Regions from separate parts of the Shewanella sp. 10N.261.52.F9 genome, predicted to be linked through region 2. Evidence: predicted binding sites of a transcription regulator. Region 2 holds the regulator's gene; each other region holds the start of a gene.
What was found. Region 2 encodes MetJ, which represses methionine synthesis genes. Its sites were predicted from a motif close to TAGACGTCTAGACGTCTA; they were not measured.
Positions count from the first base shown of each region.

Region 1: a site for MetJ is predicted at 1,337-1,354, ahead of metK (methionine adenosyltransferase). Genes of this name have one in related genera too.
Region 3: a site for MetJ is predicted at 1,813-1,830, ahead of msrA (peptide-methionine (S)-S-oxide reductase MsrA). Genes of this name have one in related genera too.

Region 1 is NZ_JBFRNX010000013.1:147,772-151,042, forward strand. It holds gene tkt (transketolase) at 1-891, opposite strand, end outside; gene metK (methionine adenosyltransferase) at 1,398-2,552, shown strand; gene AB4298_RS09720 (GNAT family N-acetyltransferase) at 3,098-3,271, shown strand, end outside.
Region 2 is NZ_JBFRNX010000013.1:421,189-424,459, reverse strand. It holds gene traF (conjugal transfer protein TraF) at 1-623, shown strand, start outside; gene AB4298_RS10835 (sulfite exporter TauE/SafE family protein) at 630-1,358, opposite strand; gene metJ (met regulon transcriptional regulator MetJ) at 1,481-1,795, opposite strand; gene metB (cystathionine gamma-synthase) at 2,007-3,167, shown strand; gene metL (bifunctional aspartate kinase/homoserine dehydrogenase II) at 3,183-3,271, shown strand, end outside.
Region 3 is NZ_JBFRNX010000017.1:75,828-79,098, reverse strand. It holds gene pgm (phosphoglucomutase (alpha-D-glucose-1,6-bisphosphate-dependent)) at 1-1,150, shown strand, start outside; gene msrA (peptide-methionine (S)-S-oxide reductase MsrA) at 1,295-1,774, opposite strand; gene astE (succinylglutamate desuccinylase) at 2,039-3,076, shown strand; gene AB4298_RS12625 (thiamine pyrophosphate-dependent dehydrogenase E1 component subunit alpha) at 3,259-3,271, shown strand, end outside.

The sequences.
Region 1 (3,271 bases), 270 kb from region 2:
TTTAGCATCCCAACCCGCGTATACGTTTTCTGGGATTTCGAATGCGCCGTGGTTCCAACCAAGGAATTCACGTGCTGCAGCGATTTCAGCATCACCTAGTGGTGCGCCGTGACAATCGTGGCTGCCAGACTTGTTTGGTGAACCAAAACCAATCGTGGTTTTGCAGCAAATCATTGTTGGCTTGTTAGTGACTGACTTAGCTTCTTCGATAGCCGCGCGGATAGCGTCGCTGTCGTGACCGTCTACGTTAGCAATGACGTGCCAGCCGTAAGACTCGAAACGCTTAGGCGTATCGTCAGTGAACCAACCTTCTACGTGACCGTCGATAGAGATACCGTTGTCATCCCAGAATGCGATTAGCTTGCCTAGACCTAACGTGCCCGCTAATGAACATGCTTCGTGAGAGATACCTTCCATCAAACAGCCATCGCCTAGGAAGCAGTATGTGAAGTGATCAACGATGTCGTGACCTGGCTGGTTAAACTGTGCAGCCAATGTCTTTTCAGCAATTGCCATACCCACAGCGTTACTGATACCAGCGCCTAATGGGCCTGTCGTCGTTTCAACACCTGGTGTGTAACCGTATTCTGGGTGACCAGGTGTTTTAGAGTGAAGCTGACGGAAGTTTTTCAACTCTTCGATAGGCAGTGCATAACCTGTAAGGTGCAGCAAAGAGTATATAAGCATAGAGCCATGACCGTTAGAAAGAATAAAGCGGTCACGATCAACCCACTCAGGGTTGTTTGGGTTGTGCTTTAGGAAATCATTCCATAGCACTTCAGCAATATCAGCCATCCCCATTGGTGCACCTGGGTGACCTGAATTGGCTTTTTGAACAGCATCCATGGTCAATGCGCGGATTGCGTTTGCGAGTTCTTTACGAGATGACATGCTCTCTCCTGCTTGGTTTTGAGGTATTGAGGCTTAGATAGAGTGAAAGGCCGCAACTTTGTATTTGCTTTTCCCTTCACCACAGCAAATTTGGGAGCCATATTTTCGCCTACTAGGCAGTAGGACGCAAATTTAATTCACTTAGAATGAAAAATATTGCCACATTAATCCAACTTGAATAAAGCTTACGCAATATATGACGATTAAATAGTAGTGCTAAACCACTATGTACAACCACTTTGATGTGACTATTTTAGGTTTTAAGGTAAATTTTTATCTTTTTTTTATCAGAACACTGATAAGCGAAGGCTAAAAATTTCTTTAGGTAACAGAGTGATAAGCTGAATCATAAATACTATTCATGATGCACCTATAAAATAAATAGCGCGAGTGACCGCACAAAATTTAGCGAAAGGGGTGTTATCGACTCCAATTTACACTAGAATAGCCGTCTAGATGTAGATACTTCTACACATTCAAATTGTTTAAAGACGAGATTTTCCATCATGGCAAAGCACTTGTTCACCTCTGAGTCGGTCTCAGAAGGTCATCCAGATAAAATCGCCGATCAGATTTCTGATGCGGTATTAGACGCAATTTTGGAGCAAGATCCAAAAGCTCGTGTAGCATGCGAAACTTATGTCAAAACTGGCATGGTTATGGTTGGCGGCGAAGTTACTACTTCTGCTTGGGTTGATATCGAAGAGATCACCCGTAAGACTGTACGTGACATCGGCTACACTCACTCAGATATGGGTTTTGATGCTGACTCTTGCGCCATCCTAAACGTGATTGGTAAGCAGTCTCCAGACATCAACCAAGGTGTTGACCGTGCTGACCCTAAAGAGCAAGGCGCTGGTGACCAAGGCCTGATGTTTGGTTATGCCAACAACGAAACTGACGTATTCATGCCTGCCCCTATCACTTACTCGCACAAGCTAGTAAAGCGTCAGTCAGAAGTACGTAAAGACAAGACTTTGCCTTGGTTACGTCCAGATGCGAAAAGTCAGGTGACTTTTGCTTATAACAGTGACGGTAGCGTTGCTGGTATCGATGCAGTTGTTCTATCTACGCAGCACAGCGAAGATGTAACACAAGCAGACCTAATTGAAGGTGTAATGGAAACCATCATCAAGCCAGTATTACCGGCTAAGTGGTTATCTAAAGACACTAAATACTTCATCAACCCAACTGGCCGTTTTGTTATCGGTGGTCCAGTAGGTGATTGTGGTCTAACTGGTCGTAAGATCATCGTTGATACATACGGTGGTATGGCTCGTCACGGTGGTGGTGCTTTCTCTGGTAAAGATCCATCAAAAGTTGACCGTAGTGCAGCATACGCAGCACGTTACGTTGCTAAAAACATCGTTGCAGCTGGCCTAGCTGACCGTTGTGAGATCCAAGTGTCTTACGCAATTGGTGTTGCAGAGCCAACATCAATCAGCATCGAAACGTTCGGTACTGCTAAAGTTGCTGAAGAGTTACTAATCGATCTAGTACGTCGTCACTTCGACCTACGCCCATATGGTCTAACAGAAATGTTGAACCTAGCTCGTCCAATCTACCAAGCGACTGCTGCATACGGTCACTTTGGTCGTAACGAGTTCCCATGGGAAGCAACAGACAAAGTTGAAGCTCTACGCGCTGACGCAGGTCTATAATCGTTATCGATTAATTCGGCGTTGCTGGTTCAACGCCATGAAAAACCGCCACTTGGCGGTTTTTTTATGTCTGGAACACTTATGCCGTTTTACCATGGATGATTTCTAGCTTGGTTAGATATATGGAACCAAGTAAGTAACTTTATCTATTGTGGTTCCAATTGCCTGCGGCAAGCGTATGTGCAGATACTGCTTAGGCTCGCTACAAGCACGTCTGACCTCCATGGACGGAGGGAATGCCAAATTCTGTATGGAACAGAATTGGCCCTGTGAGCTCAACGAAAACAAAAAACATCCTTGTTGAAAAGCCAGTTCGGTATCCATACCTCTCGTTCAAGAGCCTGATAACTTCGTTATCTTTCACCCTGTTTTCGATGGCCTAATCCGCATCTACACTAGGTTTCAGACGCAACCATTTCGCTCCTTAGTACTGATTAAGAATAATTCGATTATTCCAGTCATCTACAACTAGCTGTAACTCCACTTTGGTGCGACAATTTTGCTTTGAAGACTAAACCAAAACCATTTTGTTTATGACAACTGCAATGAATAAAAAGCTGCAATTAACTTGGTTAGCGCCTGATGAACGCATCGAGGTGAAGAAGTTCTATCGCCAGCACATGCCCTATGCACGCTTGTTGCAGAAGGAGTCTGTCTGCGTGTTAACGCAAACTGCTCCTAACCTTGATAGTTGTGACGAAATAGATAGTGTTGCCGAA
Region 2 (3,271 bases):
GTACAGTGTCAGATTTAGGTGTTGCGCTGAGCTTTCCTCTTTCTATAGTGAATATGCCGATTTCGATGGGGATATCGCCCAAATTACAACGCATTGATACTTATAGTTATGTTGCTAATGGCAACCACTTCGGAGACAGTGATTTTGATGAAGCGCAGTACCGCAATGATGAAAGTCATTTCAATGTCGACATAGGTATCGCCATACAGCCACTTGATGGCTTAACCTTAGCTGTTTCTGGGCGTAACCTTATAAGCCAAAGCGTTGATTCTATAAAGGTCGATAGGCAAAGTTTTACATATCAGGTTGAGCCATTAGTGACAGCAGGTGTGGCTTATGACTGGAGCATGTTATCAGTCTCCTCTGATATTGATTTGATTGAGAATCAAAAGTTTAAAGAGCTTGATGGGGCGCAATATTGGCGACTTGGTGGTGAGGTGAGAGCTTTTGATTGGATGTCAGTGCGTGTGGGGTATCGTCATGATATGAAAGACTCATCAGCGGACATTTATTCTTTGGGTTCTGGCTTTATGATTGGGGAGTCTTTTTCTTTAGACTTTACCGGCATGTTTGGTGACGGTGACGCAATAGGAGGCGTGTTGCAAACCTCCTATCATTTCTAGTCAGATTTAAGCTAGTTCAATAATCGATTTAATCGTTAAAACAAGCGCACTGACAGCACATAAGGCCAAAGTGAGTGATCTGGTTTTCTGCTTATCGACTCTTCCAACCAACCGACCCGCTACTAGATAACCTAATATCACTGAAGGTAGTAGCATTAGTGAAATATAAAAATGTTCAAGGGTGAGTAGGCCTGCAAATGCTAAAATTATCAATGCAATCATTGAGCTGAAAATAAAGAAGGCAGATAAAGCCGCTCTAAATTGCCCCGCGTCTTTACCTGATAGCAATATCGCTAATGGTGGTCCACCAATAGCAGCGATATTACCAAATACCCCAGACAACACGCCGGCAATAAATAAGCTAAATCGATTAACCGGTATACTAAATTTCATCAAGCTTAAACCTACAGCTAGCGCAACAATTCCGGCAATGGCCAAGCCTAAGATCGGCTGCGGTGCGATAATAATTAAGGTCGCACCAATAATACCGCCTGGGATCCTTCCTAAAAGCGCATATTGCAGGCCATTGAATTCCAACTGACCTCGTTCTCGAAATAGTGTAAGTAGTGCAATAGAGAACCCCATCATAATCACTGGAGCAGGGATTAAGCTTGGGTCGATAATATAAAGTAAAGGGCTGGCAACAACGGCGAGACCAAAGCCTATTAAGCTTTGGGTCAATGCACCACAAAAAATAATCAGTGAGGCGAGTAGAAGAGTGATGGGCTCTATCATTAGTTTGTCCAGTCGCAAATGGCTAAAGTGGAATGATTCTTAAGATTGTGCAGATGTCAAAAACAGATAAGGACTGCTTAGCAGTCCTTATCTAGAAAGTATATTTGGATAATCGATGAAGATTATTCAAGTTCTTCCCACTCAATGCCCATCTCATCCATCAAACGCTTCACTTCTGCAGGCATGCTGTCAGGTTTATCTTTGGTAAGATCTGCATCGTTTGGTAGTGGCTGGCCTGTATACGCATGCAAGAATGCTTCGCATAACAGTTCGCTATTCGTGGCGTGACGCAAGTTATTCACTTGGCGGCGGGTGCGTTCATCGGTAAGCACTTTAAGTACTTTCAAAGGAATGGACACAGTAATTTTTTTTACTTGTTCATTCTTTTTGCCGTGTTCAGCATATGGGCTGATATAATCGCCATTCCACTCAGTCATTGACTCACCTGTTATTTCAAAATTCGGGGCAGATTTTAACCCTTTAAATTGTGCAGTCAAATTATTGCCTCTTATTTATGACAATTGCAAATAGATTTCTATATGCATGGACGTCTAAACGTCTAAAGTGGTTGACGGCGAGGTATGGCTTCGGTACATTTAGACGTCCAGACATCTCTAATAAGAAAATTAGCATTAAAAGGAGTAGTACATGACTGAGCGTAAACTCGCCACTGCGGCAGTGCGTCAAGGCATTGAGTCCGATAGCCAACATGGTGCCGTTGTTCCGCCTATTTATCTATCTACTAACTACTCTTTTGATGGGCATAAAAACCCACGAGATTTTGACTATAGCCGCTCAGGCAATCCAACCCGTTCAATTTTAGGTGATGCAATTGCAGAACTGGAAAAAGGTGCAACAGGAGTGGTGACTTGTACCGGAATGGCTGCCATTACTTTAGCTACTAGTTTACTCGGCCCGGATGATCTTATTATTGTCCCACACGACTGTTACGGTGGCAGTTACCGTTTATTTACTAATCTTGCCAAAAAAGGCCAGTTTAAGTTGATAGTCGTAGATCAAACTGACTCGAAAGCTCTGAATCAAGCCATTGCACAAAAACCTAAGATGGTTTGGTTAGAGACACCATCAAACCCTCTACTGCGGGTGGTTGATATCGAGGCCATCAGTGCTGCAAGTCATGAAGTGGGCGCACTTGTGGTGGTTGATAACACTTTTCTTTCGCCAATCTTACAGCAACCTCTTTTACTGGGTGCTGATATCGTTATTCACTCCACCACTAAATACATTAACGGCCACAGCGATGTCGTTGGCGGGGCCGTAGTTGCAAAAGACCTTGAAGTCGGTGAATTGCTGCATTGGTGGTCAAATACTTTGGGCTTAACCGGCTCTGCATTTGACAGCTATCTCACTTTGCGCGGAATTCGCACACTTGCAGTGCGAATTCGTGAACATCAGGCGAATGCGCAGCGAATTCTTGATACTCTTGTCAACCATAAAGCGGTATCAAAGATTTATTATCCAGGGCTTAAAGATCACCCTGGTCACAAGATTGCTGCAAAACAGCAAAAAGGTTTTGGCGCTATGTTGAGCTTTGAGCTTGAAGGTGGCGAGCCAGAGTTAGTGGCATTCTTAAAAAATCTTAATTATTTTTCAGTTGCAGAAAGCTTAGGTGGCGTGGAAAGCTTAGTGGCTGTGCCGGCAACCATGACCCACAGAGCGATGGAGCCAGAGGCTCGTGCTGAAGCAGGGGTTAAAGATACGCTGATCCGTCTTTCTGTTGGTATCGAAGATGCTGACGATCTTGTTGCTGATATTGAAGCTGCGCTAAATGCTGCGGCTGCTTGTTAATTAAAGGGGTATACGATGGCACGCTGTCACTTACATAAATTTGGTGGCTCTAGTCTGGCTGATGCAGATTGTTACCGTCGCGTTGCTCATATCTTACTGACGCA
Region 3 (3,271 bases), on a different contig from region 2:
TCCTGCTGAAGGTGAGATCACTAACTGGATCCAAGATAAAGCTAACCAATACCTCGCTAACGATATGGTTGGTGTCAAATGCATCAGCTATAGCGATGCTCTAGCCAGCGGTTTGTTAATTGAGAAAGATTTGATTACACCTTACGTTGAAGATCTTGCCAATGTGATTAATATGCAGGCGATTGCTGATGCAAAAATTAGTCTAGGTATTGATCCATTAGGTGGTTCAGGGATCCACTATTGGCAGCCGATCGCCGATCATTATGGCATTAACCTCACTTTGGTTAACGATAAAGTTGACCCAAGTTTCAGCTTTATGACCTTAGATAAAGACGGCAAAATTCGAATGGACTGTTCATCGCCTTTTGCGATGGCGAGTCTACTGCAACACAAAGATAATTTTGATTTGTGTTTAGGTAATGACCCAGACTTTGACCGTCACGGTATTGTTTGCCCTGGTAGCGGTCTAATGAACCCCAATCATTTTCTTGCGGTAGCAATTGATTACCTTGTTACCCATCGTCCAGAGTGGACGGCTGATATGGTGATTGGCAAGACATTAGTGTCGAGTGCGATGATCGATAAAGTGTGTGCTATGCACAATAAGCAGATGTCTGAAGTACCTGTTGGTTTTAAATGGTTTGTGGACGGCCTAGCAAATAGCGAATTTGCGTTTGGTGGTGAAGAAAGTGCAGGTGCGGCTTTTTTAAGAAAAGACGGCAGTACGTGGTGTACAGATAAGGATGGCTTTATTCTTTGCCTATTGGCGGCAGAGATCTTGGCTGTAACGGGTAAAACGCCACAACAAAGATACGAAGAGCTAGAAGTACAATTTGGTAAGAGTTACTACCAGCGTATTGATAGCCCTGTGAGCCTAGAAGACAAATCCAAGTTTTCTAAAATTAACGCAGATTCGATTGTTGCAGATAGTCTCGCTGGCGATAGGATTACTAAAAAGCTAACTCACGCACCAGGTAATGGCGCTGCTATTGGTGGCATTAAAGTTGTCACTGAAAATGGATGGTTTGCAGCACGTCCATCAGGTACAGAAGCCTTATTTAAACTGTATGGTGAAAGCTTTGTTAGCCAAGGGCACTTATCTCAGTTATTAAAAGAAGCGCAAGAAATCGTCGCACAGGCTTTAAGTTAGCTTTAAAAATTGCGTAAATCAGTACGTATCAGCTAACGCTGAATAAATAAAGGCACCCTTTGGGTGCCTTTATCATTTTCATAAAGATAAAATTACTTTTCTTCAAAAGCAATAATCGGCGAGAAGTCCACTAGCTAGTGATGACTAATAGCTAATATGGCAACTTGGTAAGTCGTTTTTGGCCAAATAATCTTGATGATACTCTTCTGCTTTATGAAATTGCTGGCAAGGTACAATCTCTGTCACGATTGCTCGAGAACCCCATTTCTGGCTTCTAACTAATGCAAGCTTAGCGGCTTCTGCTGCAGTTTTTTGCTGCTTATTATGGAAAAAAACGGTACTACGATATTGGCTACCAATGTCGCCACCTTGCTGGTTGAGCGTCGTTGGATTGTGATTTTGCCAAAATATGTCGAGTAAATCCTCAAAAGAGACAAGGGTTGGGTCGTATTCGACTTGCACAACTTCTGCGTGGCCGCTTATCCCTTTTTTGACATCTTCGTAGCGGGTAAACTGATCCTTTCCGCCCATATAGCCACAGGTACAGTCCGTTACGCCGGTTACTTTTTTAAAAAAGTACTCTACACCCCAAAAACAGCCTGCGCCAAATGTTGCTAATGCCATGTCAAACTCCTTAAAACCTTTAAACCTATTTAGCCATTTGGATGGCTAGATGGCTTTATCTTGTTTTATTTTGATAAAGGATGCAAGTGTTAATTCGACTGCCTGAGTATTTGTTGTGCAAATCGAGGTAAATCCTAAACCGAATTGGCGAGCAATTATGCTACTATGCGTCGCAGAATAAGTTTAGGTTGCTAAACCGATATACTGATTTTTTGTGTATATCTAGTGACATAAAGCAAAAATAACAATAATAAGGAGTAGTTTATGTTTCACGAATTGAAACAGTCGAAGGACTTTTTAGCATTCACCCTTGCTCATCCACAGCACTTACCTGAAAGTTTTCAATTTACTCTCGACAATCAAGTTAATGTTCAGGTTTGGGATACAGGTGTTATCGTTTTTGAGCCGCTAGATCTGCAACACACTAAAGATATCGTCCTATCTTGTGCGGTTCACGGTAATGAAACCGCTCCAATTGAGTTATGCAATGACCTAATGCATAAACTGCTTAGCCAAGAGACTGCATTAACTGAACGGGTCATGTTTCTTATCGGAAACCCTGCAGCGATTCATAATGGCACTCGCTTTATTGATGAAAACCTCAATCGCTTATTTAACGGTGAACATTCACGAGGACCAGGGTTAAATAATCCTGAGCGGGTAAGAGCACAAAAACTTGAGCTATATGTCGATAAGTTTTTTGGTTCGCAGGAGGGGGAGCGTCAACGTATTCATTACGACTTACATACAGCGATACGCGGCTCGAAGCATGAAAAGTTTGCTATCTATCCTTATAGAGGTCAACGAAAGTACAGTCGCGAGCAAATTATGTTCCTTGAGGCTTGTGGCATCAACACCATCTTATTCCACCATGAGCCAACAACTACCTTTAGCTATTTCTCTTCTGAAAATTACCATGCAGACGCATTTACTATCGAACTCGGTAAAGTATTCCCTATGGGACAAAATGACATGACTCGCTTTATAGCGATGAAAGAGATGTTAACTTTTCTAATGACGGGTAAAGATTTGCAACTTGCAGATTTTGATTTAAAACGCGTTAACCTTTATCAAGTTTGTCGTTCAGTTAACAAGCATTTTGACGACTTTGAGTTTACCTTTGCTAATGATGTTGAAAATTTTACGGCGTTCCCGCGAGGATATACTTTAGCTAAAGAGGGTGGCCATGAGATTAAAATTGAGCATGAATTTGAATCAATTGTTTTCCCTAATGCCAAAGTTCCAGTGGGGCAGCGCACAGTTCTGATGTTAAAGACGGCAGACGACAGCAATATCGATTAAGGTTGACTGAATAATCGTGCATGTAAACCAATATATACATGCAATAAGCCGCTAAGTTATCGTTTCAATGATGGGAAGTATTGAGAGTTAGTTTACGTTAACGTAATGTTCTTCCCGCGTATTAAAATAGAAAGGTGTTGCTACAGGCTATTTAGTAACACCATCAATAACAAGAGCACATTATGAGCAACGCAA